2 regions of the Arthrobacter sp. 05N425 genome follow, and region 2 is predicted to be linked to the other one. Evidence: predicted binding sites of a transcription regulator. Region 2 holds the regulator's gene; the other holds the start of a gene.
The links. The regulator LexA, encoded in region 2, represses DNA repair genes until DNA is damaged. The targets are predictions, from matches to a motif close to TCGAACANNTGTTCGA.
Positions count from the first base shown of each region.

Region 1: a site for LexA is predicted at 6,801-6,816, ahead of AC1DGE_RS00515 (LexA family protein). Genes of this name have one in related genera too.

Region 1 is NZ_JBFTMU010000001.1:91,735-102,758, forward strand. It holds gene ligD (non-homologous end-joining DNA ligase) at 1-844, shown strand, start outside; gene AC1DGE_RS00485 (isopenicillin N synthase family dioxygenase) at 857-1,882, opposite strand; gene AC1DGE_RS00490 (CDP-alcohol phosphatidyltransferase family protein) at 1,906-2,655, opposite strand; gene AC1DGE_RS00495 (hypothetical protein) at 2,690-3,166, opposite strand; gene AC1DGE_RS00500 (cupredoxin domain-containing protein) at 3,163-3,588, opposite strand; gene AC1DGE_RS00505 (AfsR/SARP family transcriptional regulator) at 4,084-4,941, shown strand; gene AC1DGE_RS00510 (Y-family DNA polymerase) at 5,048-6,337, opposite strand; gene AC1DGE_RS00515 (LexA family protein) at 6,356-6,787, opposite strand; gene AC1DGE_RS00520 (hypothetical protein) at 6,913-7,539, opposite strand; gene AC1DGE_RS00525 (L-threonylcarbamoyladenylate synthase) at 7,654-8,274, opposite strand; gene AC1DGE_RS00530 (SDR family NAD(P)-dependent oxidoreductase) at 8,457-9,326, shown strand; gene AC1DGE_RS00535 (NAD(P)H-dependent oxidoreductase) at 9,323-9,868, shown strand; gene AC1DGE_RS00540 (XdhC family protein) at 9,915-11,024, opposite strand, start outside.
Region 2 is NZ_JBFTMU010000013.1:48,755-67,985, forward strand. It holds gene hisB (imidazoleglycerol-phosphate dehydratase HisB) at 1-192, opposite strand, end outside; gene AC1DGE_RS14175 (histidinol-phosphate transaminase) at 260-1,378, opposite strand; gene AC1DGE_RS14180 (LysM peptidoglycan-binding domain-containing protein) at 1,480-1,824, opposite strand; gene lexA (transcriptional repressor LexA) at 2,276-3,025, shown strand; gene AC1DGE_RS14190 (ATP-dependent DNA helicase) at 3,281-5,413, opposite strand; gene hflX (GTPase HflX) at 5,406-6,989, opposite strand; gene AC1DGE_RS14200 (class I SAM-dependent methyltransferase) at 7,550-8,164, shown strand; gene dapF (diaminopimelate epimerase) at 8,145-9,101, opposite strand; gene miaA (tRNA (adenosine(37)-N6)-dimethylallyltransferase MiaA) at 9,251-10,129, opposite strand; gene miaB (tRNA (N6-isopentenyl adenosine(37)-C2)-methylthiotransferase MiaB) at 10,236-11,780, opposite strand; gene AC1DGE_RS14220 (regulatory protein RecX) at 11,852-12,337, opposite strand; gene recA (recombinase RecA) at 12,483-13,532, opposite strand; gene AC1DGE_RS14230 (DUF3046 domain-containing protein) at 13,774-13,992, opposite strand; gene AC1DGE_RS14235 (MarR family winged helix-turn-helix transcriptional regulator) at 14,034-14,555, shown strand; gene AC1DGE_RS14240 (helix-turn-helix domain-containing protein) at 14,660-15,112, opposite strand; gene AC1DGE_RS14245 (CinA family protein) at 15,251-15,781, opposite strand; gene pgsA (CDP-diacylglycerol--glycerol-3-phosphate 3-phosphatidyltransferase) at 15,778-16,416, opposite strand; gene AC1DGE_RS14255 (FtsK/SpoIIIE family DNA translocase) at 16,444-19,231, opposite strand, start outside.

The sequences.
Region 1 (11,024 bases), on a different contig from region 2:
GTTGCAGCGGTTCTCCGGCGACGTCGACGGCGAGCAGTTCTTCTCGAAGAACCCGCCCAAGGGGGCCCCGGACTTCGTGCGGGCCGTGGACGTGGTCTATCCGAGCCGCCGGTCGCATCCCCAGCTGGTGATCGATGAGATAGCCGCCGCGGTGTGGGCGGTGCAGATGAACACTGTGGTCTTCCACCCGTGGGCGTCGCGGGCTGCGAACCCGGACAACCCGGACCAGCTGCGGATCGACCTTGACCCGCAGCCGGGCACCAGCTTCAGGGACGCCGTGCCGGCGGCCCAGGAACTGCGCAAGGTGCTGGCCGAAGCGGGGCTGACGGCCTTCATCAAGACCTCCGGCAACCGCGGGCTCCACGTCTTCGCACCGATCGAGCCCGCGCATGAGTTCCTCGAGGTGCGGCACGCTGTCATCGCCGCCGCGCGCGAACTCGAGCGCCGGATGCCGGAGAAGGTCACCACAGCGTGGTGGAAGGAGGAACGCGGCACGCGGGTGTTCATCGACTTCAACCAGGCCAACCGTGACCGCACCATGGCCGGGGCCTACAGCCCGCGGGCGCTGCCCGACGCCACCGTATCCTGCCCGCTGGAGTGGGACGAGCTGGACGGCGCGGACCCCAAGGACTTCACCGTCGCCACCGTTCCCGCCCGGCTCAAGGCCACCGGGGATCCGTGGGCGGACATGCATGCCAGCCCAGGCTCCATCGAGGCCCTGCTCGGGTGGTGGGAACGGGACGTGGCCGCGGGTCTCGGCGAGCTTCCCTTCCCGCCCGACTTCCCGAAAATGCCCGGCGAGCCGCCGCGGGTGCAGCCCAGCCGGGCCCGGAGCAAGGACTAGAAACGGACCCTCTTACTGGACCAGTTCGGGGTGGTGCAGCCTGGCGACCTCGGGGTGGGCGCGGAGCCAGCCCTTGAGCACGTTCGCCCCGTAGGAGGCGAGCATCGGGTTGTCCGGATCGTCCGAAAGCCCGCGGGACTGCGCCGCCAGGGCCGGCGGCAGCGGGACCGGATCGATGACGGCGTCCAGCCGCGGCGACCAGAAGAACGGAACCGTATAGCGGTCGACGCCGGGCGGCGGCGCCTGCACCCGGTGGATCGTCGCCGAGAGGTACCCCTGGGTCGCAACCTCCAGCATTTCGCCCAGGTTCACCACCAGAGCCCCTTCGAGCGGCGCCACCGGAATCCAGTCGTCGCTGCCGTGCGGCCGCACCTCCAGGCCGCCCACCCGGTCCTGCAGCAGGAGGGTGACGAAGCCGTAGTCGGCGTGCGCACCGACGCCCTGGGTTCCGGCCGCCGGGACCACGCCGCCGACGTAGTGCGTGAGCTTGGCCATCCACGCGGGTGTCCCCTCGAAGGCGGCGGCGAAGTGGTCTTCCGGAAGTTCCAGCGAGACCGCGATCGCGCGCAGCAGTTCCGCGCCCACCACGCACATTCGGTCGGCCCAGGCCATGGCGACGGTGCGTAGCTCCGGGAGGGCCTTATCCGGCCAGAGGTTGGGCCCCTGGATCAGCCAGTACGGCTGCTCGGCCGGGTAGTCGCGCAGGGCGGGGCGCTCGGGACCGAAGTCCAGCTGTTCCCGTGCGTCCGGCCGTCCCTGCGTCACTTCGTGGCCGAGCCGCGTGTAGCCGCGGAAATGCGGCGACTTGCGGTTGTCCAGCGCCAGCCGGTCCGCTTCCGGAAGATTGAAAAACCGGCGCGTGACGTCGAAGAGCTCATCGACTTGCGCGCCGGTGGCGCCATAGCCGATCAACTGGAAGAAGCCCACCCGGTGGCTGGCGTCGCGGAGGTCGGCAACAAAGGCGGGGTTGAATGAACCGTCGTCGTTTCTCGCCGCACCCAGGTCCAACACCGGGATTGATTCGGTTCGAGTGTCCATCACTGCAAGGTAGCACCGGTACTTCAGCTATTGAAGGTGCCCGGAGTGGCGGCAGCAACGGGGCCGGAGCGGTGCAGCCGCTCCAGCGCGGCGGTGTCACGGCCAAACGAGAAGAGTAGGAGCGCAAGCGCCACGAGGAGCGCCGTCGTGCCCGCCGCGGACGGGACACCCGGCGTCAGGGCCAGCAGCAGGGCAAAGGGCTGAAGTGCACCGATGGCCTTGCGGAGGGGCGACGGGGGAAGAGTCTTCTGCAGGCCCGGACGGAACCTGCCCGCGACGGCAAACGCGTAGTACATGAGTCCGATCAGGAGGACCCACGCCCCGGTGGACACCGCGGCGGCGCAGGACAGCACCAGGGTGAGCGCCGCATCGGTCTCGGTGTCCAGGCGCGCTCCCGCCGCGGACGCGGTCCCGGTCCGCCTCGCCACAGGACCGTCCAGGGCGTCGAGCGCGAAGGCTGCGGCGCCCAGGAAGACGAGGACCGCGGCGGGCGGTTGCCGGCCAAGGATGCCGGCGACCGTGAGGGCAGCGCAACACGCCACCAGCACGGCGCGGACCAGGGTGACGCGGTCGGCCGGCGTGCACACGCGGGGCTCCCGCAGCAGGATGGACCCGGCCGTACGGACGAGCACGGCGGCGCCGGCGCCGACGGCCAGGACACCGGCTGTAACGCCGGGGGAGCCAAGGGATGCGAGCCAGCTGCCGGCGCCGAGGTAGGCAGCCACGGCGGCGGTCACGTCGGCCGCCGCACGGCGCGGGAATCTGTGGGGCATGGTCACCTCGCCCCCAATGCTAACAACGCACTTCTCAGCTCGGGGGTCGGTCAGGGCGGCGGCGGACTGGCGGGCCGGTCGGCGAGGGCTGGCCGGCGTGCCGGGTCCAAGCCAGGCCGATGCCCGCCAGCGCAACTCCGGCACCCTCCGCAATGGCGCTGACCGTCTTCTCCGGGTACCAGACGGGCTCGTACATGGCCGGAAACGGGCCGAATGCGGGCAGGTCCACGTAGCGGTAGAACACGACGGCAGCGAAGGCGCTCAACGCCACGAGCAAGGCGAACGCATAGGCGGTCCTGCTGCCGCGCAGGAGGACCGCCAGGGCGGCGAGCGCCGCCGCCGCGGATTCGAGCAGGAAGAGGGTGCCCTGGCCGATACCCTGCGGGGATCCGGCCTGGTAGCCGGGTGCGAGATGGAGGTGGACCCCGGCGTCGATCAGCAGGGCCACGGCCGTCAGCGACCGCAGGGCCAGGTCCCGTCCCCGCGTCCCACTGCGGATCGGGACGTTCACTTGACCGTCAGCGTTCCGTGCATGCCGGGGTGGAAGGTGCAGTGATAGGCGTACGTTCCCGGCTTTGACGGCGCGGTGAAGGTGGCGGTGCCGCCGCTGCCCTTGACGTCGACGTCGAACGCCGGGCCGTCGTCCGCGGTGACCGTGTGCTCGGCGCTGTCCATGTTCGTCACGGTGACCTGCGCCCCGGCGGCGACGACCAGCGGCGTGCCGTACGCAAAGTCGCGCACGGTGATCGCCGCCGTCGACGCCGCCGCGGACGAACTGCCGGGCGGGCCGCCGGAGGCTCCGGAGCCCATCTGCATGCCCTCTTTCGCGGATGCGCTCGCCGGAGCCGTGTTCCCGCCTCCCGGTGCGCATCCCGCGGCACCCAGCAGGACCGCCGCGAGCAGCAGCGTGACGCGAACATTCCCGGTGTTCATAGCGCACCCTCTTAGACCTTGACGCGGCTGTGGACGTGAAGTTGCCTGCTTCAATTCTGCTCCCGTTACGGGCACATGGCGCCGGTGCGCCGGCGGGGTCTTCAGCCGAAATTCCCGGGCGCTCCGAGGGGGGCGTGGAGCGAACGACGGCCCGGCGCGACAGACCCGGGTGAGGGTGCAGGGCTACTTGAAGGAGCCCTGCTTGCCCCCGGAAGCTACTTGGCCAGGCTGCCGGCTACCTGTATTTCCTCGGGGGTGCGTACTCAACGCACGGATGCCCCTACCCGACTTTTGGCCTCCCGAAAATCGGGTAGTTTCCTACGCTTGCTGCCTCCGGGCCACCGTGTCACGGTGGCTCCGGGAGGCGGCATGTCTTTGACCAACGCGATTGCAACGGGGCCCGGGAAATCGGAGAACATCATGCACAACTTGCCGGCAACAGCACCAGCCATATCGGTTCAGCTTTTTGGATCACTGGAAGTCCGCCGTGAGGGTGTGGCACTCACGGCCGCGGATCTGGGCGGCTGCAAGCCGCGGCACATCCTGGAAATTCTCCTGCTGAACCTGGGCACGCCTGTCTCCAAGACCCGGCTGATCGAAATCCTCTGGGGGCCAAGTGCCAGCGACGGGGCCGTGGCCACGCTGGAGAGCTATGTCAGCGGCATCCGCCGGGCAATCCAGCCGGGACAGACCAAAACGGGACCACTCCGGACCGCGAACAGCGGATACGTGCTCGATCCCGGCCTCGTGGACCTGGACCTCTCGCGCTTCCGCTGCCTGCTCAGCGCAGCTGACCTTGCCGCGCCGGCGAGGGCCTATCGGTTCCTAGTCGAAGCGCTGGAACTCTCCGCCAAGCCTCTCCTCGGTTTTGAACTCGTCGCCGACTGGGCCGACGAAGCCCGTACTCGTCACGCCGCCGAACGCGTGGCGGCCATGATCTCCGCCGCCGAGGCGGCAACGCTCCTGGGTCGTCACGACGACGGGATCCGCTGGGCGCAGTCGGCCGTCCGGCTGGAGCCGCTGAATGAACGGGCCTGGCTGGCCCTGGTGGCGGCGTATGAAATCGCGGGCCTCCCGGTCGAGGGCCTGTCCGCCTATGACCGTTGCCGCCGCCTCTTCAGCCGCGACCTGGCCTGCTCTCCGGGACCGGCCCTGCAGGCGGCGCACCTCCGGCTGCTGCGGCGGCGCGCGGAGGCGGATACGGGGCTCTCCGAGGTGCTGGCGGCCCTCCTGTTGCTGTGGGATCGGCTGCACGTGGCGGGACCGCAGAGTCCGGCGGTCGATGACCGGCTAGGTGAGAACGCCGGACGGATCCTGGATTCCTTCCTGCAGCGGGTCCGGACCACGGCCTGATCGATCAGGGCGGCGCTGCGCGCCGGAGTCCGGGCGGCATGGCGCACTGCGGTGCCCCGGTGCCACAGTGCCACGGTGCCCCGGTCCTACCTTCGTGCCGGCGCCGTCAGGCGGCCTTGACCAAGGGGAGTTCGTCCCAGTGGGTTGTGTAGCGCGGGGAGAGCATGTCGCGCTTCATCGTCCAGTCGGGGCCGCCGCGGATTCCGGCGTGGCCCAGACCAATGGAGCCCCGGCCGTACTTCCGGCTGACCTCCTCCAGCAGCGGGCCGATGCCGCGCTCCTCATGCGGGTTCTCGAACACGGCCAGCGGGGCCTGGTTGGCTGTCGGGCGCAGGTCGGTCACCATGATGCCGGCCCGCGCATACTTGACGCCGTCGTCGATCCGGGGGAGCAGGGCGTAGGCAGCCCTGGCCAGCAGCACCGGGTCCGCGGTGGGCATCGGCAGCGAAACACACACCGAGGGATGCGAACTGTCCCGGGGGTTGTAGTGGGATGTGGCGGCAAAAGCAGTCAGGACTTTGGCCTGCAGGCCGTGCCGGGCGAGCCGGGCGCTGGCCTGTTGCGCGTAGATCCCGAGGACCTGGCGCATTCCGGCCGGTGTGCTGATCGGCGTCGCGAACGACCTGCTGAAGATCAGCTGGTCGCGGCCGATGCGTTCCTCTTCGAGCGGGATGCAGGGCGTCCCCCGCAGTTCCAGGACCGTGCGCATGAGCACCACCGAGAAACGGTCCCTGATCCGGACCGGGTCCGCCCTGGCAAGGTCAAGCACGGTATGGATCCCCAACGCGTTCAGTCGTTTGGTCAGGCGCGTGGAAACGCCCCAGAGCTCGATCACGGACAGGCCGGCCATGAGACGTTCCTGCCGGTCGGCGGGAACGGAATCCCAGTGGCAGACGCCGTCGAACGCCGGGTTGTGTTTGGCCCACTTGTTGGCCAGTTTCGCCAGGGTCTTGGTCCCGGCAATGCCGACGCACACCGGAACACCGACGTTCCGCCGGACCGCCGTCTTCATGGCCTGCCCCAGCAGCAGCAGTTCCTCCGGGTTTCCGCGCACGCCCAGGAAGGCCTCGTCAATGCTGTAGACCTCCAGCCAGGCCGAATACCGGCCCAGGAGTTCCATCACCCGCGCGCTGATGTCGCCATAGAGCTCGTAATTGCTGGACTTGGCCACGAGCCCCCACTCCTTGGCCCGCGGGGCGAGTTTGAACCACGGTTCCCCGAGCGGGATGCCGAGGGCCTTTGCCTCGGGCGAACGGGTGACGGCGCAACCATCGTTGTTGGACAGCACGACCACCGGTCTGCCTTCCAGTGAGGGATCAAACGCGCGTTCGGCGCTGGCATAGAAGCAGTTCACATCCACGAGGGCAATACTGCCGCCGGGCCGGGCCTCAGGCATGGGGCTCAGACATTGGTCTCAGACATGGTGCAGGCACCGGGTGGCGACGCCCCAGATGACCAGGTCGGAGAGGGCGGGGACCCGGATGTCGGGGTAGCGCGGGTTGTCCGCCTGCAGGACCACGCCTGACGGGGTGACGCGGAGGCGCTTGACGGTGAGTTCGCCGTCGAGGACGGCGACGACGACGCACCCGTCGCGCGGCTCGAGCGCCCGGTTGACGATCAACTCGTCCCCGTCGCTGATGCCGGCGCCCTCCATCGAGTCCCCTGACACCCGCACGACGTAGGTGCTGGTGATGTCCTTGATCAGGTGCTCGTTGAGGTCGATCCTGCCGTCAAAATAGTCCTGCGCCGGCGACGGATAGCCGGCGGCGACCGCCACCGGCGAGACCAGGACCGACAGCAGGGAAGTGCCCGCATCTATCACGCGGGGCCCGATGATTACGCCCACAACACACCCTTTTTCGAATATATGTTCGAATTAAAGTGTAGCCCCGGGGGCTGACATTTGACTGACCCTGCTGAAGGTTCCGGCCGGAGGTGCGGGCACGGGCCCGGGAGGAGGGGTCTGGGGGATCAGGCGGCCTCGTACGGGGTGCCGAACAGCGTGACTCCCCATTCCGGGTTGTGCAGCACAATGCCGCTTTCCCGGCGCGAAAACTGAAGCGGCGCCTGAAGGTATCGCTTCATCCGTGCTTGTTCCTGGTCCCACGGGAAGTTGCACGTGCCCACAAAGCTTTCCAGTGTCCGCGGGTCCGGTGTGATTGTTTCGCCGGCAATGCCGACCCTGACCACGTACGAAGCGCAGCGGATCCGCACTGTCATCAGTGCGTGGCCACCCACGCTGCTGAACCTTACGGCGTAGTCGCCGGAACTCAGTCCCGGACCCCGGGGCACAGAGGCCGGCATCATCGAGCCTGAAGTGAAGTACTGGCACTCAAGGGGCCCGTTGGCCGCGGCGACCCCGGCACGCTGCGGCAGGCATTCATCTGCACCGTGCCCGGCGGGGGCTGGCGGAACGGGCGGCGCCGGCGCCAGGGTCATGCCCGGCGACAGTCCGGCTCCCGTCCCGGCCGCGGCCGAGGCTGCCGGCAGCTTGGTCAGTGCTGGCTCGCCGGCCGGCTCCGCCGGCGGAGCCGAACCGCAGCCCGCCGTCACCGCCCCAATGACGAGGCACGCCACGGACAGCAGCGTCGGCGTCATGCGTTGTCGACAGCGTGCGTTTCCCCCGGGCGCGGCCATGATCCGAACACTAGGGGGCCGGGGGCGTCGCGGCAAGTACCCGCCGGGCCAAGCCGGCGGTCGCTGTTCCCGGCGTTATTCGAACCTCGACGGATCGCCCATGCCGTGGCGGACGACCTCGGCGACGCCGCTGGAGAAATCAATGACGGTTGTCGGCTCGGCTCCGCAGTCCCCGGAGTCAATGACGGCGTCCACCACATGGTCCAGCCTCTCCTTGATTTCCCAGCCCTGGGTCAGCGGCTCTTCCTCGTCCGGGAGCAGCAGCGTGCTGGAGAGCAATGGCTCGCCGAGTTCGGCCAGCAGCGCCTGGACCACCTTGTTGTCCGGGATGCGCACACCGACCGTCTTTTTCTTGGGGTGCAGCAGCCGCTTCGGCACTTCCTTGGTAGCGGGCAGGATGAAGGTGTAGCTGCCCGGCGTCACGGCCTTGATGCTGCGGAACACGTCGTTGTCGATCTGGACAAACTGGCCGAGCTGGGCAAAGTCCTTGCAGACCAGAGTGAAGTGGTGCTTATCGTCCAGGTGCCGGATGGCGCGGATCCTGTCCAGCGCGTCCCGGTTTCCCAGCTGTGCGCCGAGGGCGTAGCAGGAGTCGGTCGGGTAGGCGATCAGGCCGCCGGACTTGACCATCTCCACCACCTGCGTGATGGATCGCGGCTGCGGGTTGTCGGGGTGCACATCGAAATATCTCGCCATGGCACGAGCTTACGCCCGCGGCTGGCCCGCGCGGCGCGGCAGCTCCGGCCGTCGACGGCCCCGGCTTGTGCACAGACAATTCTGTCTGGTAGCTTCGTTCGGCATAGACAGTCCTGTCTAGGTCCGCAGGCGGAAGCGTGGACCGGCGAACCAGCAGCGAGAGCGAGCCCCGAATGCGATCCATGGCAGGCAAGACGGTCCTGATCACCGGTGGCACCGGCGGAATCGGGAAGGCCACAGCGCTGGGTCTGGCGGCCCGGGGCGCCCGGGTGGCCATCACGGGACGCGACGCTGACCGGGCGGCGCGGGCAGCGGAGGAGATCCGCACGGTAGCGTCGGCCCCCGTCGAGGTGTTCATCGCAGATTTGTCGTCCCAGCAGGAGGTCCGCCGCCTGGCCGGCGAGGTGCTGCAGGCCCTGGACCGCCTCGATGTCCTGGTCAACAATGTGGGCGGATTCTGGAACAGCCGCCGCACCACCGTTGACGGACTCGAACACACCTTCGCGCTCAACCACCTCGCGCCTTTCCTGCTCACCAACCTGCTCCTGGAGCGGTTGCAGGAGAGCGGGCCGGCACGGGTCGTGACAGTTTCCTCAGGGGCCCAGGCCATGGGCCGCATGGACTTCGCGGATCTGCAGGGCGAACACTCCTACTCGGGCCAGCGCGCGTACAACCAATCGAAACTTGCGAATGTCCTGTTCACCTACGGCCTTGCCGCCCAGCTCGCCGGCACCAGGGTGACGGCAAACGCGCTGCACCCCGGGGTGGTGGCGACAGCGTTCGGCGCGGAAGATCCGGGCCGGGTGCAGGCGTTCCTGACGCCGCTGATCCAGCGCTGGATGAAGACTCCGGAGCAAGGCGCCCGGACCTCCATACACCTCGCCTCGGCGCCCGAGCTTGACAATGTCACGGGCCAGTACTTTGCCAACAGCACAGCCAAGAAATCATCAAAACGCAGTTACAACCAGGCCGATGCCGACCTCCTCTGGCGGCTCAGCAGCGCGCTGGTAGGCCTCGAACCCGATTCTGAAAGAAGCACAAACCTTCCATGACCGCACACCGCACGCTCGTCGTCGTCGCCCACCCTGACCTGGCGGCGTCCCGGATCACCGCGCAGCTCGCCGCCGCCATCAGGGACCTCGACGGCGTGACCGTCAGGGAACTCGCCTCCGCGTACCCGGACCGGCGCGTGGACGCCGCCCGGGAGCAGGAACTCCTGCGCGGGCATGACACCATCGTCCTGCAGTTCCCGTGGCACTGGTACTCCGTTCCCGGTGTGCTGAAGGAGTGGATGGACCAGGTGCTCACCTACGGTTTCGCCTACGGCGCCGGCGGCGACGCCCTTCACGGCAAGCGGCTGCAGCTGGTCATCTCCACCGGCGGCCCCGAATCCTCGTATACGCCGACGGGGCACAACCGCTTCACCATGGCCGAGCTGCTGCGTCCCCTGGAGGCCACCGCGCACCTCTGCGGCCTGGAAATGGCAGAACCTCTGGTCCTGCATGCGGCCCCGAGGGTGACGGCGGAGGAACTGACCGCGCACGCCGCGCGCTACCGGGAGCTGCTCTCGGCCGTCCCCGCCGCCGCGCGCTGAGCGGTGAGCTTACAGGGCTGCGGGCAGCCCTGTAGCCGGGCCGGCGCTAGGCCTGCTGCTGCTCGCGGTTCTGTTCCTCGTGGTGGATCCGCTCGTCCAGCTGCCGCAGCGGTTCACCGCTGCCGCTCCACTGCTTGGCAATGATTTCCGCGGCGATGGACACCGCCGTCTCTTCCGGGGTCCGTGCGCCGAGGTCCAGGCCCACGGGGCTGTGCAGCCGGGCCAGTTCCGCCCCGCCCAGCCCCGCCTCGTGCAGGCGCCTCATTCGGTCCTCGTGGGTACGCCGCGACCCCATGGCACCGACGAAGGCCACCGGGCGTCCGCGCAGGGCCACCTCCAAGAGCGGTATGTCGAATTTCGGGTCGTGGGTGAGCACGCAGATGACGGTCCGTTCATCCACGAGTCCCTGCTCCTGCTGGCCGGAGAGGTAGCGGTGCGGCCATTCGTTGACCACCTCGGCGGCCTCGGGAAACCTGGCCGGCGTGGCGAAGACGGCGCGGGCGTCGCAAACCGTCACCCGGTAGCCCAGGAAGGTCCCGAGCCGCGCGAGTGCCGAGGCGAAGTCAATGGCCCCGAAAACGAGCATCCGCGGCGGCGGGGCGTAGCTGGTGAAGAAGACCCGCATCCCGCTGTCCAGCCGCTCTCCGTCGGGACCGTAGCTCAGGATGCCGGTACGGCCCGCAGCCAGGTAACCCTGGCAGTCGTCGCCGACGGCGAGGTTGGCCCGCTCGGAGCCCAGGTTCCCCTCGAAGCCGCCCGGTCGCACTACCAGGTGCCGTCCCAGCCAGCTGCTGTCCGGGTGCTCGATCACCGTGGCAACGCCCACCCGCCTTTCGTCCTCGATGTCCTGCCGTACGCCGTCGAGCTCGGCGAAGCGCTGCTGCGAGACCGGCTCGACGAAGATGTCAATTATGCCGCCGCAGGTGAGGCCGACGGCGAACGCGTCGTCGTCGCTGATCCCGTACCGCACCAGCACCGGGACGCCGTCGTCCTTGACCTGGGTGGCCAGCTCGTACACGGCGCCCTCGACGCAGCCGCCGGAAACCGATCCCACGGCGGCCCCGCCGGCGGTGACCAGCATCGACGCGCCGGGAAGCCGCGGGGCGGACTTGAACGTGTTCACGACGGTGGCCAGGCCGGCAGTCCTGCCCTGCCG
Region 2 (19,231 bases):
CGTGGCCTTGACCGTCATGTCGATCAGCGAGTGCTTGCTCAGCGCGGTCAGCATGTGGTCGTAGAACGGTACCGAGGTGCTGATGTCCGAGACGCCGGTGCCGTCCAGGTTGATCTCGACCAGGACGGACGATTCGCTAGTGGTCCGCTCCATGCGTGCGGTCCGGGCAGCGGCTGATCCGGTGTTGCTCATGTGGGTGTCCTTTGGATGTGGCGGGCGCCCGGCGAACGGGGCGGTGTGCGTGGGTCCTGGCTTAAGTCTAGGCGGACTGTACTTCGTGGCCGGTCAGGATCCGTTCCAGGGCTTCCAGAAACGCTGTGGTTTCCGTCTCAGTTCCGGCGGTCACGCGGAGGTGGCCGGGAATGCCGACGTCGCGGATGAGGACGCCGGCGTCGAGCAGACCCTGCCAGGTCTCGTGCGGGTTCTCGAGGCCGCCAAAGAAAACGTAGTTCGAATCCGAAGCGGCCGGCTTGAGGCCCATCCGGGTCAACTCCGTCACGATCCGGTCCCGCTGGCGCTTGATGTCCTCGACGTCTGCCATCAGCGCGACGCGGTGGTGCAGGGCGGCCAGCGCCGTCGCCTGGGTGATGGCGGAGAGGTGATACGGCAGCCGGACCAGCCGCAGGGCATCCGTCACCTCCGGCGCCGCCGCCATGTAGCCGAGCCGGGCGCCGGCCAGGGCGAAGGCCTTGCTCATGGTGCGTGAGACGATCAGCCGCTCCCGGCCGGGCAGCAGCGCCAGGGCGCTCGGCGTCCCGTCGTGGGCGAACTCGTGGTAGGCCTCGTCGACGATGACGATGGTCTGGCTTGCTTCTCCGGCCTCGTAGACCGCCTCGACCACGTCAAGCCCCAGGCCCGTGCCGGTGGGGTTGTTCGGCGAACAGAGGAAGACGACGTTGGGCTTCAGCTCCCTGACCTGGCGGGCCGCCGAGTCGGCGCTCAGCCCGTAGTCCTCGGCGCGTACACCGACGATGTATTCGGTGTCTGTGCCAGCGGCGAGCAGCGGGTACATCGAGTAAGTGGGAGGGAAGCCGAGCGCGGTCCGTCCCGGGCCACCGAAGGCCTGGAGGATTTGCTGCAGTACTTCGTTCGAGCCATTTGCTGCCCAGATGTTCGTGGCGTCCAGTCCGTGGCCGAGATACTCGGCGAGGGCTTCCCGCAGTTCGGTGAACTCGCGGTCCGGGTAGCGGTTCAGTCCCGCAGCGGCCTCCGTCACGGCTTCGGCGATGGCGGCGCGGACGTCCGCCGGGACTCCGTGGGTGTTTTCGTTGACGTTCAGCAGGATGGGGACATCCAGTTGGGGCGCACCGTAGGGGCGCAGTCCCCGCAGATTGGTCCGGAGGGGCAGTCGGTTGAGGCGCTCTAGCTGGTCAGTCACTTGCCCAGTTTAAGTGAGACCCGGCCCCGCCCCGAAACTGTGACCGCGAATGGCCGCCCGGCGGCACCGATGGCCCGGCGCGCCACTCGCCCGGGTAGGGCTTACTTGGAGGGTACGTAGAGCTGCTGGCCGGGGAGGACGCGGCCGGCTCCGAGGTTGTTGAGCTGAACGATGTCGGCGACCACGTCACGGGGGTCGCGCTCCGGGGCGACGGCACCGGCGATGGCCCAGAGTGACTCCCCCGGCTGGACCGTAACGGTGACCGTCGGGGTGAGCGAGAGCTCCGCGGCCGAGTCGGCGGCTTTGGCCGGAGCATTCAGGAAGCCGGACAGTGACAGGACGAGCACGGCCAACAGAACCAGCGGCAGCCCGAAGAAGACGAACCGACCGCGGCGGGTCAGCCGCAGCCGAGCCTGCCGGGCTGGTGCCGCGGGTGCGGCCTCCATGGGGATGGAAACCAGCGAACCGGAAATAGCGCTTACTGCTGACATGAGCTGAGCCCTCCTGGACTTGTCTGTGCCACTGGAAATACCTGTGCCGCCCGGCGTACTCCTCGTACCTGCCGCCAACCGGCCTAACCTTCAAACGCAAAACCCTTGAATGCGAACCCTCAAACCCGAAACTTCGAATACAGAACCGAAACCAGCGGACCGACCCAAGGGTGAAGCTTCGAACACATATTCGAACTTCGCTGTTCCTGTTTTAGCACTTATGAACGAACATTGTCGAGACTCGCTAGAACAAATGTTTGAAAAACCTTGTCGGCTGGCCTACTTTTGAATCACAGGACAACCACTTGTGTTGATGAACATCAGTTGATCAGCGGGGTCTGACATTTTCAGCTCGGCAGGTCCCGGTAGCCACAGCGGCCGGGCGGAATGGAAAGGCATGGCGAACATGGCAGCACAAGCCGCCGGCGGGAGGGCTTCCCAGCGCAGCCCCCAAACCGGCCGGGCGCCGAAAAGCCTGACCGTCCGGCAGAAAAAGATCCTGGAGACCATCCAGCGTTCCGTGACGGACAACGGTTACCCGCCCTCGATGCGCGAGATCGGCGACACGGTCGGGCTCGCCAGCCTCTCCAGCGTCACCCACCAGCTCTCGCAACTGGAAAAGCTCGGCTACCTGCGGCGGGACCCCAAGCGGCCGCGCGCCATGGAAGTCCTCATGCCGCTGACACTGGATGAAGGCACGACCAGGATTTCCGGCGTGGAGAAGTCCAGCGGCCTGCGGGCTGTCGGCGGCCTCGCCGTCTCGGAGCTTGCCAGCGCCACGGACACGGCCATGGTGCCGTTCGTGGGCCGTATCGCCGCCGGCGGGCCGATCCTGGCCGACCAGGTGGTGGAGGACGTGATGCCCCTGCCGCGCCAACTGGTGGGCCACGGCGAACTGTTTATGCTCCGGGTGGCAGGCGATTCGATGATCGACGCCGCCATCTGCGACGGCGACTGGGTCGTCGTCCGACGTCAGAACGATGCCGTCAACGGGGACATCGTGGCCGCCCTGCTCGATGACGAGGCAACGGTCAAGACGTTCCGCCAGCGGGACGGCCACACCTGGCTGCTCCCGCAGAACACCCAGTACGAGCCGATCCTCGGCGACCATGCCGTCATTATGGGCAAGGTCGTCTCGGTGCTGCGCTCCCTGTAGCGCCCCTGCCACACCACTCTCCGGCCGGCCCATCTCCCGGCAGCTCGAAGGCCCCGTCCGCAGTTCCGGACGGGGCCTTCTGCGCTCCCGCCCGGTTCTTGGCACACTGACAGCGCGCCCGCCCGCGCGGTGCCGCGGTGACCCGGCAGTGCCGGTCCCGGGCGCGGAAAAGCGGGCGGGAACGCAAGCGCCGGCCCACATACCCCCGGCCCGGCCCCGGCCGACGGCAGCCTGCGTGGCGGGCCGCTTCACCGGTTACGTGGCGGGCTGCTTGGGGCTCTCCTTGGCGAGGCGTTCCAGGGCGGCCAAGGCCACCGAGGTGTCGGTAGTGGGCCAGAAGGGGGGCAGGGCGGCCCGGAGGAACGCTCCGTACCGTTCGGTGGACAGCCTGGAATCGAGGACCGCCACCACGCCCTTGTCCGACGTCGAACGGATCAGCCGGCCGGCGCCCTGGGCGAGGCGGATGGCCGCGTGGGTCGCCGAGACGCTCATGAAGCCGTTGCCGCCGGACTGGGCCACAGCCCGGGAGCGGGCGGTCATCAATGGATCGTCCGGCCGCGGGAACGGGATCCTGTCAATCACCACCAGGCGGCAGGAGTTCCCGGGCACGTCGACGCCCTGCCAGAGCGACATGGTGCCAAAGAGACAGGTGTCCGGCTCATCGGCGAACTGCTTCACGAGCGCGGTCATGGTCGACTCGCCTTGGCAGAGAATGCTCAGGCCCAGCCGGGGACGCATCGCCTCGGCCGCATCCTCGGCGGCGCGCCGGGAAGAGAAGAGACACAGGGCGCCGCCGCCGGAGGCACGGATCAGCTTCTCGAGCTCATCGAGGGCTTCCGGGGATGTTCCCCGGCCCGGCTTGGGCAGGTGCTTGGCAACGTAGAGGATGCCTTGCTTCGGATATTCGAAGGGCGAACCGACGTCGACGCCCGTCCAGCTGGGTGCGCCCGGGCCCACCAGGCCGAGCCCTCCGGCCGCCGGCTCGAAAGCCGAACCGATCGCCAGGGTTGCCGATGTCAGGACGACTGTATGGTCGGCGAACAGTCCCTCGCGGAGCCGACCGGCGACGCTGAGCGGGGCGATGTTGATCAGGGCCGGCGCGGAGTCATCGGGCTGCGAGTAGCCCTGTTGCGGGTCGAAGCTGCTGTTGCGGGAGAACCAGACCACCTCGCGGTTCTCCTTGGCGGCCAGAAGCCGTTCGCACAGTTCCAGGATCACCATCAGCCGGGACCGCGCAAGCTGCCGGCCGCCGTCGGCCGTGTTGGCGCTGTCCCCCTTTGAATCGGAGAGCGCGGCGCGGCAGGCGTCGCGCAGCTGGTCCACGCAGTCGAGCTGTTCGCTGTTCAGTCCGTTCGGCATCAGGCCGCTGGGAACGCCCTCGATGGCGAGCTCAAGGTTGGACGCGGCGTTATTGAGCGCATCTACCGTGATCCCGGCGTGCTTGCGGGCGCCGGAGGCGGCGGCGTGGACCATGGCCACGGACAGCTGGCCGGACACGGCGCCCGTGACCCGGTCCTGCAGTTCGTGCGCCTCGTCCACCACCACGACGTCGTATTCGGGCAGCACGGCCAGGCCCTCGAAGGCGCTGACGGCCAGCATGGCGTGGTTGGTAACCACCACATCGGCGTCGGCGGCGTTCTGGCGGGCGAGTTCGCTGAAGCATTCGGCGGCGAGCGGGCACTTCTGCGCGCCCAGGCACTCCATGGAGGTAACGGAGACCTGCCGCCAGGCACGGTCGGTCACGCCCGGCATGAGCTCGTCGCGGTCCCCGGTCTGGGTGTCCTCGGCCCATTCGCGGAGCCGGACCACTTCCTTGCCGAGCTGCGAGGACGGGCCGCCCATCGCGGCCGCGAAGTGCGGCACCGAGGTGTCCTCGCCGAGGGAGAACAGTTGGCCCTCGGACGGTTCCTCGGAGGGGAAGCCGCCTTCGAGCTTATGGCGGCAGACATAGTTGGACCGGCCCTTGACCAGTGCGACCTTCACCGGCCGCTCCAGGGCCGGGGTGATGGTCTTGAGCAGCCGGGGCAGGTCCCTGCCGACAATCTGGGTCTGAAGTGCCAGGGTGGCGGTGGAGACAAGGGTGGGCTTGTCGCTGACCAGCGAGTGGGCGATCAGCGGAATCAGGTAGGCCAGGGATTTGCCGGTGCCGGTGCCGGCCTGGACCAGCAGGTGGTCGCCGGTCTCGATCGCGCGCGCCACCTGCCGTGCCATTTCGTGCTGGCCGTCGCGGCTCTGGCCGCCCATGCCGGCGACCGCCCGGTCGAGCAGTTCAACCACGAACTGCTCGCCGGACGGACCGCTTTTAGCCTTGCCTTTAGCCGGGCCGCTTCCGGACGGCGCGCTTTCGGACGGCGCGGCCGCCCCCTCGGCCACCGCTGGTTCAGTCATTGCTGACGAAGGAATCCAGTTCGGCCGCGAGCCCCTCGCGCACCATCACCACGGCTCGGGTGCCGGTCTCCTCGTGGTCGAGGCTGATGATCTCGGCGTCGGTCTCGTGCAGCTTGCTGAGCAGGTCCCCGCGGTTGTACGGGATCATCAGTTCCATCTTGACGCTGGGCCGCGGAATGCCCTCGCTGATGGCCTTGAGCAGCTCCGGGATGCCTTCCCCGGTGCGGGCCGAGACCACAACGTGGCGCGGCTCGCGCTGCTTGAGCCGTTCGATCACGAACGGGTCGGCGGCGTCGGCCTTGTTCAGGACGATGATTTCCGGCACCTTGCGGGCGTCGACTTCGCTGAACACCTTGCGGACGGCCGCAATCTGGCCTTCCGGATCTGGGTGGGAGACGTCGACGACGTGCAGGATCAGGTCCGAGTCGGCGACCTCCTCCAGGGTGGAGCGGAAGGCCTCCACGAGCTGGGTCGGCAGCGAGCGGACAAAGCCCACGGTGTCGGCGAGGGTGTACCCCAGGCCGTCCGAGGTTTCGGCCTTGCGGACCGTCGGGTCCAGGGTGGCGAACAGGGCGTTCTCCACCAGGACGCCGGCGTCGGTCAGGCGGTTCAGCAGCGAGGACTTACCGGCGTTGGTGTAGCCGGCGATCGCCACCGACGGCACGGCATTACGACGCCGGTTGGCCCGCTTCGTTTCCCGGGCCGGCTTCATCGCGGCGATTTCGCGCCGCAGCTTGGCCATCCGGGTGCGGATCCGGCGGCGGTCCAGCTCGATCTTGGTTTCACCGGGGCCGCGCGAACCCATGCCGGCTCCGGCGCCGCCCACCTGGCCACCGGCCTGGCGGGACATCGACTCACCCCAGCCGCGCAGGCGCGGGAGCAGGTATTCGAGCTGCGCCAGTTCCACCTGGGCCTTGCCCTCGCGGCTCTTGGCGTGCTGGGCGAAGATGTCCAGGATCAGGGCCGTGCGGTCGATGACTTTGACCTTGACGATGTCTTCCAGGCTGCGGCGCTGGGAGGGGGCGAGTTCGGCGTCGACCACCACCGTGTCGGCGCCGGTGGACATCACGATGTCCTTGAGCTCCTGGGCCTTGCCGGAGCCCAGGAAGGTGCCAGGGTCGGGCTTGGCGCGGCGCTGGACGAGCCCGTCGAGCACCTCGGAACCGGCCGTTTCCGCGAGGGCTGCCAGTTCGCGCAGGGAGTTCTCGGCATCGGCGAGGGTGCCTTCTGTCCAGAGCCCGGCAAGCACAACGCGCTCGAGGCGCAGCTGCCGGTACTCGACTTCGGTGACATCTTCGAGTTCCGTCGACAGGCCTGCGGTTCGGCGCAGCGCGTGGCGCTCCTCGAGGTCCTGTTGGTCGCCGTCGTAGCTGCTGTGTTCCTCATCCAGCCGCGAAATCGCCTGGGCCTTGCCGAACACCGCCCTGGACTCGCCGGGGTGCCCGGCGTCGGCGCTGCGTCCGGTCTTCGGGGCAGGGGCGTCTTTGGAGAGGATCCGGTCGATGACAGCCTGGATTTCCGCAGGGCTCATGTCCTGGGCGGCTGAATCGGGTCCGGTGTTGGGCTGACTGGTCATGGTCTCCTTTGAAGGGTCTACAACTTCAGAATAGTGCTGTTCGGTGTTTCGTGGCGCGGTATTCGCGCTGGGCTGACGACTATTGGTCATCCGTGCCTCCTGGGTTGCCTGGCGGCTGCGGCGCCGCTGGCCGGGCGGGGCTCCCTGGCAAAGCGCTAAACAAGGGAGCGGGGCGGTGGATATGGGAGGGGAATGGCGTCTGATGGCGCCGTGTGGCGGGGAGAAACGGTCCGTTCAGCACTGCGGCAACTGCTGCCGGGCACTGCTTTGGTTTAAAGCCCTTTGGCTTCAAGGCTTGACTCCAAGTGGTCTGGCGCCAGCGGGTGAGGCATTTGCATCACGGAGGGGGCGCACTGAGCGGAAGGTAACTACCTGCGTCGCTGCGGGGACGGGACATTCGACAACGAATCGAAGGCCCGTGCCGGTTACTTGAAGTTAAGGATCATGTTTTTAAGATTAGCAGACCGTGCGGTGGCCACGGCGCGGCGGGGCTGTGCCGGTCGCCGGCGTGTCCGGGCCGGTTTCCCATACCGCCGGACCGCCAACTAATCTGGCCAGTTATGGAGTCTGCACACTATTTCAGCGCCCAGCCCGCCGGGCCGTTCACCCGCAAGCCACTGACCGTGGAGCTTGCCGGCGAGCAGCGGCAACTGCAGACGTCCTCGGGAATCTTCAGCCCGGATGGAATCGATAAAGGGACCGCCGTCCTGCTGGCCGACGTCCCGGCCCCGGCACCGCAGGGAAACCTGCTGGACATCGGCTGCGGCTGGGGGCCGATCGCGCTGACCATGGCCCTGAGGGCGCCCCATGCCCGGGTTTATGCGGTGGATGTCAATGAGCGCTGCGTGGCGCTGACGAATGAAAATGCGGCCCTGCTGGGGCTGGAGAATGTCACGGCCAGCGCACCCGGGGACGTCGACCCGGAACTGCGCTTCGACACGATCTGGTCCAACCCGCCCATCCGGATCGGCAAGGACGAACTCCACGCCCTGCTGCTGCTTTGGCTGCCGCGCCTTGCCCCGGGCGGGTCGGCCTGGCTGGTGGTCCAGAAGAACCTTGGTTCGGATTCGCTTCAGCGCTGGCTGACGGCGGAGCTCGACAGCAGCTTCAGCGTCACCCGCGAGAGCACGTCAAAATCCTTCCGGATCCTGCGGGTCAGGAAAGCGTCCCGCTAGCAACAATCACGGCCGGGCCGCTAAGCTCCACGTGCTCGTGGCCGTCCGCGGCGAGGAAGAATTTCACGCCGACGACGCCGCCGGGAACCGCAACGTTCCAGGTGTCCGGGGCGCCCTGGCCGGCCCAGTGCCGGATCGCGACGGCGGCGGCGCAGGCGCCGGTCCCGCAGGACAGGGTCTCCCCCACTCCCCTTTCGTGCACGCGCATGGTGATGGTCCCGACACCGTCGTGAACGAGCGGCTCGGACGGCACGACGAACTCAACGTTGGTCCCGTGCGGCGGCACCGGGTCGACGCGGGGTGCCCTGAAGAGGTCCGTGGCGTCGAGTTCCGCGAGTTCCGCCAGCGCGACCACGGTGTGCGGGTTCCCCATGCTTACGGACAGCGCGGGCCTGGCGACTTCCAGACCGTCGGCGCTGACCAGCGAATCCATGGCCCGCGCGGTTGCTTCTCCCGGGAAGATGAACTCCCAGGGGCCCATGTCCACGGCGTAGCCGGCCGCCGTCCGGACCACGGTCTTCACACCGCCGCGGGTTCCGATGGTGAGCGACTCGCCGGCCGGCAGGTCGACCAGCCCCTCGTTGATGAGGAAGTGGACGAAGACGCGGACGCCGTTGCCGCACATTTCCGACAGCGAGCCGTCACCGTTGCGGTAGTCCATGAACCATTCGGCCCCGGGGTGGTCGCCAAGCAGCTCCCGGCCTTCGGCGAGCAGCCGAGAGGGAACGGCGCGGATGAGTCCGTCGCCACCGATGCCGCGGTGGCGGTCGCAGAGGGCGGCGACCTGCTCCGGGGTGACGGAGAGGGCACCGTTGGGGTCCGCGATCAGGACGAAGTCGTTGCCGGTTCCGTGGCCCTTCGAGAACTTCAGGCCGCCGAGCGCGGCAGTGCCTGAAGCAGCATGGTGGTCAGCGGCCGTGGCAAGGGTTTCGTCCATGCTCCAAGGTTACCGTTCCGGCCAGGCCGGGACGGAACCGTGACACCGGCCACCCCGTCAAAAGCCGCAGCGCCGGGATCCGTAGCGATGGATCTTTGGCGGTGGCTTCAGCGGGAGATCTTCAGCGGGAGATCTTCAGCGGGAGATCTTCAGCGGGAGAGCGCAGCGGCCTTCGCCAGCAGTCCGGGGTCCTGCCAGTCAAGCCAGTTGATCCGGGGGTCGGCGCGGAACCAGGTGAGCTGGCGCCGGGCGAACTGCCGGGTCGCGACAATGGTCTCTTCGGCGGCCTGCTCCTGGTCCGCCGCGCCGTCGACGACTTTCAGGAACTGCGCGTAGCCCAGTGCCCGCGAGGCGGTCTTGCCGCGGCGCAGCCCTTCGGCGTCGAGGCGCCGGACCTCCGCCAGCAGCCCCTGCTGCACCATCGCGTGGACCCGGGCGGCTAGGCGTGCCCGCAGCTGTTCGCGGTCCACCTGGAGCCCGATCTGCACGGCCGGCTGGAAGTACTCGCGCGTGGGCATGAAGGAGCTGAAGGGCCGCCCGGTCAGTTCGAAGACCTCCAGTGCCCGGATGACGCGGCGGGCATCACCCAGCCGCCCGGCCGAGATCGGATCCACGAGTTCCAGCCGGGTACGCAGCGGCGCGAGGCCGGCCGCTGCTTCCTCCGCTTCCAGGCGGCGCCGGATGGCGGGGTCGGTTCCGGGGAATTCGAGCACGTCCAGGGCGGCGCGGACGTATAAGCCTGAGCCGCCGGCGAGGATGGCCCGTTTGCCCCGGGCGTGGATGTCCGCAATCACGGCCCTCGCCTGCTGCTGGAAGTCCGAGACACTGGCCTCCTCGGTCACATCGAGGATGTCCAGCAGGTGGTGCGGCACTCCCCGGCGTTCGGCGGCGGTGATCTTGGCCGTACCGATGTCCATGCCGCGGTAGAACTGCATGGCGTCGGCGTTGACGACCTCGCCGTCGAGGGCCAGTGCCAGCGAGACAGCCAGATCCGACTTTCCGGAGCCGGTGGGCCCGACGACGGCGATGACCGGCGGTGTCGGTTCCGCGGCGCCGGAGTTTCCCGGTGCCGCGGAATCGTCGGGGGCGCCGGCAGGGTCGGGGCCGTCGTAAGGGGCGGGGGCGGGCACGGGGTTAGCGGCCGCGGACCGGGAGGCTCGGCATGCCCAGCGAAACGCCGGATGTGCCTCCCGAGCCGCTGCCGGCGGCCGGAGCGCCGCAGGAATCGGCCTGGGACCGGTCCCAGGCGTCGCCGGCGCGTGAGCGGCGCAGGCTGTAGTCGTCGGCAGTGGCCGGGTCGGCGACGAGGTGGAACGCCGCGGCCTCGGTGATTGTCACCGTGACGAGGTCTCCGGGGCGGGGTGCTTCGGCGCCGTCCGGCACGGAGAAGTGCACTAGGCGCTGGTCCTGGGCGCGGCCGGAGAGGCGGTGGGTTTCCCCGGCCTTTCGGCCCGACTGCGCAGTCACCATGACCTCGACGCGGCGGCCCAGCTGGCGGGCGTTCTCCTCGGCGGCGATCCGGTCCTGCAGGGCGGTGAGCCGTTCGAAGCGTTCCTGGACCACGGCCTTGGGCAGCTGGTCCGGGAGTTCCGCGGCAGGCGTGCCGGGCCGCTTGGAGTACTGGAAGGTGAAGGCGGTGGCGAAGCGGGACTTCTCCACGACGTCGAGCGTGGCCTGGAAGTCCTCCTCGGTTTCACCGGGGAACCCGACGATGATGTCGGTGGAGATGGCGGCATGCGGGATCTTCTCCCGGACCTTGTCCAGGATGCCGAGGAACTTGGTGGAACGGTAGGACCGCTTCATCTCCCGGAGCACCTTGTCCGAGCCGGACTGCAGCGGCATGTGCAGTTGCGGCATGACATTGGGGGTCTCGGCCATGGCGTCGATGACGTCGTCGGTGAAGGCGGCCGGGTGCGGGCTGGTGAACCGGACGCGCTCCAGCCCGGAGATCTCGCCGCAGGCGCGCAGCAGCTTGGAGAACGCCTGCCGGTCGCCGAACTCGACGCCGTAGGAGTTCACGTTCTGGCCCAGCAGTGTGACTTCGATGGCGCCGTCGTCGACGAGGGCCTGGATTTCGGCGAGGATGTCGACGGGCCGGCGGTCCTTTTCCTTGCCGCGCAGCGCGGGGACGATGCAAAAGGTGCAGGTGTTGTTGCAGCCGACCGAGATGGAGACCCAGCCGGAATAGACGGAGTCACGCTTGGTGGGCAGCGTCGAGGGGAACACATCGAGCGATTCCAGGATTTCCAGCTGCGCCTCGTCATTGTGGCGTGCGCGGTCCAGCAGGGCGGGCAAGGCGCCGACGTTGTGCGTTCCGAAGACGGCGTCGACCCAGGGCGCCTTCTTGAGGATGGTTTCGCGGTCCTTCTGCGCCAGGCAGCCGCCAACGGCGATCTGCATGCCGGGGTTGGCTTCCTTGACCGGGCGGAGGATGCCGAGGTTGCCGTAGAGCTTGTTGTCGGCGTTTTCCCGCACCGCGCAGGTGTTGAAGACGACGACGTCGGCCAGTTCGCCTTCGGAGCGGACGTAACCGGCGGCTTCGAGCATTCCGGACATCCGCTCGGAGTCGTGCACGTTCATCTGGCAGCCGAAGGTCCGCACCTGGTAGGTGCGGGCCGGGGCAGTCTCATCCGGATAAGGGGCTCCGCCGGCGGCGGGGGAAGGAATGGTCAAACTCACCTGTTAAGGGTACCGGTTCGGCGTGGCCGTATTCGCGGATGCCTCGTTTCGATGCCGCGAAGGGCCTCGCATCAGGCACCGCCGTCCTGCTCTTTGAGGCCAGCGTCCAGGACCTCCCCCACGATCCGGAAGGCCTGCGACGGCTGGTAGCCCTTTCGCGCGAGCATGGAGGCCAGCCGACGCACCGTTTTGTCCCGCTCGGCACGGTCTTCCAGTCCCCTCGCGTTGCGCAGCTTGCGTTCCACGAGTTCCCGCGCCGCGGTTTCCTCGTCCTCGTCACTGAGCTGTTCGAGGGCGCCGGCAGCGGTCTCCTCGTCGATGCCCTTCTCAGCCAGCTCCCGGCGCAGGGCGCCCTTGGCCAGCTTCCGCGTCTGGGACCTGCTCCGCACCCACATATCGGCGAACTCGGCGTCGTCGATGAGGCCGACCTCTTCGAAGCGGTCAAGGACGGCCTCGGCCACGTCGTCCGGGATGTTGCGCTCGGCCAGCTTGCGGGAAAGCTGCAGCCGGCTCTTGGGCGAGTTGGTCAGCTGCCGCAGCACGACGGCGCGTGCCACGGCGGCGGGATCAGCGTCGGCATCCTGCTCGGGCGCCGGCTGCACGGTCCGGTGCGGGTCGCCGGGGCCGTCAACGACGCCGGGGCCAGGATTCCGGGAAGAGAATCCTGACCCCTTACGGCGTCGTGCGGCGGAGGCCCGGCTGTTAGAAGCCGTCAACGGCCTTCAGCTTCGGTGATTCCTCCGGGTCGGCGGCCTTGACGCCGACGCCGAGCTTTTCCTTGATCAGGCGCTCGAGTTCGGCGGCGAGTTCCGGGTTGTCCCGCAGGAATCGCCGGGAGTTCTCCATGCCCTGGCCCAGCTGGTCCCCGTCGTAGGTGAACCACGAGCCGGACTTCTTGATCAGGCCGTGCTCGACACCCATATCGATGATGCCGCCCTCGCGGGAGATGCCCTGGCCGTAGATGATATCGAATTCGGCGATCTTGAAGGGCGGAGCCATCTTGTTCTTGACGATCTTCGCCTTGGTCCGGTTGCCGACAGAGTCCGCGCCCTCCTTGAGGGTCTGGATGCGGCGGACGTCGATGCGGATCGAGGCGTAGAACTTCAGCGCCTTACCGCCGGTGGTGGTTTCCGGGGAGCCGAAGAACACGCCGATCTTCTCGCGCAGCTGGTTGATGAAGATTGCCGTGGTCTTGGTCTGGCTCAACCGGCCGGTGATCTTACGCAGCGCCTGGCTCATCAGCCGCGCCTGCAGGCCGACGTGGCTGTCGCCCATGTCGCCTTCGATTTCGGCGCGGGGTACCAGAGCGGCGACGGAGTCGATGACGATCACGTCCAGCGAGCCGGAGCCGATCAGCATGTCCATGATTTCAAGCGCCTGCTCACCCGTGTCCGGCTGGGAGACGAGCAGCGCGTCGGTGTCCACACCGAGCTTGGCGGCGTATTCCGGGTCGAGGGCGTGCTCGGCGTCGATGAATGCGGCGATGCCGCCCTGGCGCTGGGCGTTGGCCACGGCGTGCAGCGCGACGGTGGTCTTACCGGAGGACTCAGGGCCGTAAATCTCGACGACGCGGCCGCGGGGCAGGCCGCCAATTCCGAGGGCCACGTCCAGTGCGATGGAGCCGGTGGGGATGACCTCGATGGGTGCGCGGACTTCGTCGCCCAGGCGCATGACGGAGCCCTTGCCGAACTGCTTGTCAATCTGGGCTAGCGCTGCGTCGAGCGCCTTCTGGCGATCCGGGGCTGCGGCCATGATTCACACCTCTAATACTTTCTCGCTGGAGAGTGGCCGTCGCGGCCGTTGTTATGTCATCCCTGACGCTAGTGGCAGCCACTGACAAAGTTGCCGCCGCCGTCGCGTATGTGGATAACGCTCTGAAAAAAGCATAGCCCGACCCGAACAGATATTCGAACAATCGCAGCGGCGTGTCAGTCGTCCGATGCCCGACGACCGGTGCCGGACCGGTGCCGGCGCGGCGCCGGGGAGGGCCCGGTCAGCGCGGCTTAACGTCGCGGCCGAGCCGCCGTTCGGCGGGCACATCCTGGACATCGCAGAGCGCCAGCCAGACCTGTTTGGGCGGTACGCCCGCGCTCAGCGCCTGGTCCGCGGTGCGTCCGCCCACACCCGCCAGCACCAGGGAGCTGCTGAGGACCCGGGAATATCCCGCCCCGAACTCGTCGTCCATAAGCCGCCAGAAGTCGCTGATTCTCACCGATAAAGTCTCTCACGGGCGCGGACCCTAGAATGGTTGCTATGAGCAACCCAAGCGACGCCGCCCCGGATCCGGCGCCAATTTCCGGGACCGGCGAACCCGCCGCGGAGGAGGCGCTGGCCGCCGTCGAGCGCCAGTTGAGCCTGCTGTGGCGGCGTGCCCGTTCCATGTCGCAGCAGCTCTCCCGCCAAGTCCACCCCGAGATGGAGCCTGCGGCGTACGGGCTGCTGTCGGTCCTTCGGACCAAGGGCCCCATCCGGCTGACCGAACTGGCCTCCTGCATCGGCGTCGGCAAGCCCTCGGTGAGCCGCCAGGTCGCCTTCCTGGAAGGCCTCGGCCTGGTATCAAAGGAAGCCGACCCGCTGGACGGCCGCGCCCAGGCCATCAGCCTGACGGCCAAGGGCGAGGAGAAGATGCACCTGGTCCAGGATGCGCGCCGCGAGGTCTTCCGCGAACGGCTGGCAGAGTGGCCGGCCGGGGAACTGGAAGCCTTCGCCGGCTACATGGCGAAGCTCAACGCCACCTACGAACGCGACGGCTTCCCGCGCGACGAAGGCCTCTAAGCCGCTCCGGCGAAGGAGCACCGGCCAGAACATATGGCTCCAGGACACGGAAAAGGTCCCCGGCACACCGCCGGGGACCTTCCTTTGGATCGAATGGAGTGGGGCTAGCGGGCCCCGGAGAGCAGGCCTGTGGCCAGCTCGTCGTTCAGCTCGGTGTTGAGTTCACGGTCCAGGTCACGGCCGTAGCGCTGCGCAAATTCCTGGGGCACGGTGTCCGGTACCGCTACGCCCTCGGCCACGGCGACGCGGTCGCTGACTTCGCGGAGCATGCTGGACAACGGGACGTCGAGGGCCGAGCAGATCGAGGAGAGCAGCTCCGAGGAGGCTTCCTTCTGGCCGCGTTCCACTTCACTCAGGTAGCCCAGGGATACACGGGCACTGTGCGAGACTTCGCGGAGGGTACGGCCTTGGCGTTGGCGGACATCGCGCAGGACATCACCGATTTCGTGACGAAGTACAACCATCTTGCGCTCCTTCTGTTCGCTCTTTGCCTGATCGGCGAGGCCCACATCCTTCCAGCGGACAACGCCGTTTACGGATACGGGCTGCTTTACCATCTGTATCGCCTTGCTCCCTCGTATGTGTTGTTCGCGGTTTAGTGCGAACGTTGTGATGATTTCATCCTAGGCGCCACCCTTATTCGGGGGCGACACAATGTAACAACTATTCGGAATCAACTTTTGTTCCCGGCAACTTTACCCGCGGTAGCTTGCCGGCGATAGGGCTTCGAGCAGGCGCTCCAGGGCGGCGCCGCACGCCAGCGCCCGGATCTCCTGGCGGCTCCCCTCGAAGTGGTACGCGAACGACGTCGCGCCTTCTGCCGTGGCGAGTCCGATGAAAACGGTTCCCACATCCTTGCCGTCGTGCGCCTCCGGGCCCGCCACCCCGGTGGTGGCCACGGCGACGTCGGTACCGCACGCGGTGCGCGCACCGGCGGCCATCGCCGCGGCAACCTGACCGTCCACCGACCCGGCGGCGTCGAGGAGTTCGCGGGACACGCCCAGGATGCTGGCCTTGACCGAGTTCGCATAGGCGACCACACCGCCCTGCAGCATGCCGGACGCACCGGGGGTATCGGCCAGCACGGCGGCCACCATTCCGGCGGTGAGCGACTCAGCCGTGGCCACGGTCAGCCCGCGCTCAATGGCGCGGGCCACAGCCTGCTCGGCGAGCCGGTGCAGATTCGGGTGCAGCCCCGGGTGGGCGTTCGGCTGCGGATTGCTCATGGCGTCCCCTCCTGGACCTGCTGCTTTTTGGCCCGGATGCCGCTGGCGCGCAGCTTGAGGGCTTCAACGACATATTCGGCGCCGGTCCAGACCGTGATCGCCAGGGCGGCCATCATGACCGCGAAGGCCAGGAATCCCAGCCACGGCGCAATCGAGGCCAGCGGCATCACGTACAGGAAGATCGCCGCGGTCTGCACGACGGTCTTGAGCTTGCCGCCGCGGGATGCCGGAATCACGCCGTAGCGGATCACGAAGAAGCGCAGCGCCGTGACGCCCCACTCGCGCACGAGGATCAGGACCGTGACCCACCAGGGCAGTTCGCCGAGCAGGGAAAGCATCACCAGGGCCGAGCCGATCAGCAGTTTGTCCGCGATCGGGTCCGCGATCTTGCCGAAGTCGGTGATTAGCCCGCGGCTGCGCGCGATGTCGCCGTCGAGCTTGTCAGTGTAGATCGCCACCGCGAAGACGACGACGGCGGCCCAGCGCCACGCGCCGTTCTGCGCGTCCAGGCCCGGGGCATCGGCGAGGAGGAACCAGACGAAAAACGGCACCAGCGCGATCCGCAGCATCGTGAGGATGTTGGGCAGGTTCCAGATCCGCGGGGCGGACCCGGCGTTGGTTTCGGCGCTAGTCACCTTCCTAGGCTACCGTCTCGCCGCCGGCTACCGTCCGGTCAGCGACCAGGCGTCCTCGGAACCCTCGTCGTCGTCGCCGGGGCCGTCGGCGCCGTCGTAGTAGTCGACGCTCTGGGTGCGGTTGTCCAGGTCGGCGGCCACCAGGTCCTCCGCGTAGCCGCCCTGGGCGATGTTGGCGTTTGCGTTCTCGCTCAGCGCGGCCGTCTGCGAATCGGGGGCGACCGGGCCGTCCTGGCCCTTCATGGCGGCCAGGACCGCGGCAAGGTCGTCCGGCTTGACCAGGACGTCGCGGGCCTTGGAGCCCTCTGAGGGGCCCACCACTCCCCTGGACTCCAGCAGGTCCATCAGGCGGCCGGCCTTGGCGAAGCCGACCCGGAGCTTGCGCTGCAGCATCGACGTCGAGCCGAACTGCGTGGTGACGACGAGCTCGGTGGCCTGCAGCAGAACCTCGAGGTCGTCTCCGATGTCGTCGTCGATCTGCTTCTTCTGCGCCTCGGGGGCAACGTCGTCCCGGTAGACGGCCTTGAGCTGGCCCTTGACGTGTTCGACGACCTTATGGATTTCGGACTCGGTCACCCAGGCGCCCTGCACGCGCATCGCCTTGGAGGCACCCATCGGCAGGAAGAGCGCGTCGCCCTGGCCGATCAGCTTCTCGGCGCCGGGCTGGTCCAGGACCACGCGGGAGTCGGTCACGGAGGAGGTGGCGAAGGCCATGCGGGACGGGACGTTGGCCTTGATCAGGCCGGTGACGACGTCGACGGAGGGCCGCTGCGTGGCGAGCACCAGGTGGATGCCGGCGGCGCGGGCGAGCTGGGTGATGCGGACGATGGAGTCTTCGACGTCGCGCGGGGCCACCATCATGAGGTCGGCGAGTTCGTCCACGATCACCAGCAGGTACGGGTACGGGCGGATGACGCGCTTGGAGCCCTCCGGCGGGTGGACCTTTCCGGCCCGGACCGCCTTGTTGAAGTCGTCGATGTGCTTGAAGCCGTAGTTGGCGAGGTCGTCGTAGCGGGCGTCCATTTCTCGGACCACCCATTGCAGCGCCTCGGCGGCCTTCTTGGGGTTGGTGATGATCGGGGTGATCAGGTGCGGGACGCCCTCGTAGGCGGTCAGCTCCACCCGCTTGGGGTCCACCATGACCATGCGGACCTCGTCCGGGGTGGCGCGCATCAGGATCGAGGTGATCATCGAGTTCACGAACGAGGACTTGCCGGCACCGGTGGCGCCGGCCACGAGCAGGTGCGGCATCTTCGCGAGGTTGGCGACGACGTAGCCGCCCTCGACGTCCTTGCCGACGCCCATGACCATGGGGTGGTCCGTGCGGCGCGCGTTCTGGCTGCGCAGCACATCGCCGAGCGACACCGTCTCGCGGTCCGTGTTGGGGATCTCGATGCCGATGGCCGACTTGCCCGGGATGGGGCTCAGGATGCGCACGTCCGAGCTCGCGACGGCGTAGGAGATGTTCTTGGACAGGGCGGTGACGCGCTCCACCTTGGTGCCCGGGGACAGTTCGATTTCGTAGCGGGTCACGGTGGGTCCGCGGCTGAAGCCGGTGACCTGGGCATCGACGTTGAACTGGGTGAGCGTCTCGGTCAGCGAGGCGACGATCGCGTCGTTGGCCTCGGTGCGTTCCTTGGGGATGGAGCCGGGGGTGAGCATGTCCGACGCCGGCAGCGTGTAGGTGACGTCGCCGGCGAGCGAGAGCTGTTCGGTGCGCTGCGGGATCGGGGTGGGCGGCGGCGCCGGGGCAACCGGGTTCGCGGGGACCTTGGGAGCGGCGGCGCCGGCGTTCGGGGAGGGGTTCAGGGATCCGGCGGCGACCATGCCGGGGGTGACGAGCGGGATCGCCTCGGTGGCGTTCTCCGCCGCGGCGCCGGCCGCGGTGCTGCCAAGGCCCTGGGCCGCCTTGATCTTTTCGACGGCGATTTCGGCCTGTGTGGGCCGCCGGACGCCGGGCGCCACGGCCTTGGCGGCCTTGCCGCCTGCCTTTGTGCCGGCGGCGCCTGCGGTCGTTTCGTCGTCGTCGACGACGGCGTGTTCGAAGGCTTCGTCGCCGACGTAGCCTTCCAGCCGGGCGTCGCCGTCGTCGTCCTTGCCGAACAGGCGCTTGCGCTTCTTCTTGGGTGCGGGGGCGTCGTTCTCGTACAGGTAGCTGCGGTCGTGGGCGTCGTTCCCGGCTTCGTCCGGGTAGTCCTGCAGGTCGATGCCCATCAGGTGCTCGTAGGCGCCGCGCAGCCGGGACGGGATGGCGCCGAAAGGTGTGGCCGTGACGATGAGCAGCGAGGTGAAGGCCAGCAGGCTGTAGAGCGCGACGGGCACGGCGGCGTGGATGGTCGCCAGCGGGGCGGCGGCGAGGTAGCCGAGCATGCCGCCTGCGCGGCGGAGCCCGTCGAAGCCGTCGGCGACGGTCGGCTGGCCGCCGATGATGTGCGCCAGGCCGCTGCCGGCGAAGGTCATGATGAGGAAGCCGATGCCGATCCGGTTGTTGCCGCGGCCGTCGACCGGCTGGCGAAACAGCCGGAAGGCGCAGACGAAGAGCATCAGCGGCAGCAGCAGGGACATCCAGCCGAAGGTGCCGTTGACGACTCCGAAGACCAGGTCCGGGAGCCAGCCTTGGAAGCCCCACCAGGCGAAGGTGGCAATGAAGACGCCGAGCGCGAGGTTGAACAGGGCGGCGCCGTCGCGGCGGTCGGCCGGGTCGAGGTCGCTGACATCGTGGCCGATCCGGCGGATACCGGCGCCCACCACGTGGCCTACCCCCAGCCAGGCCCCGGCCACAATCCGCACCAGCCATGGCTGCCGCGGTTCGACG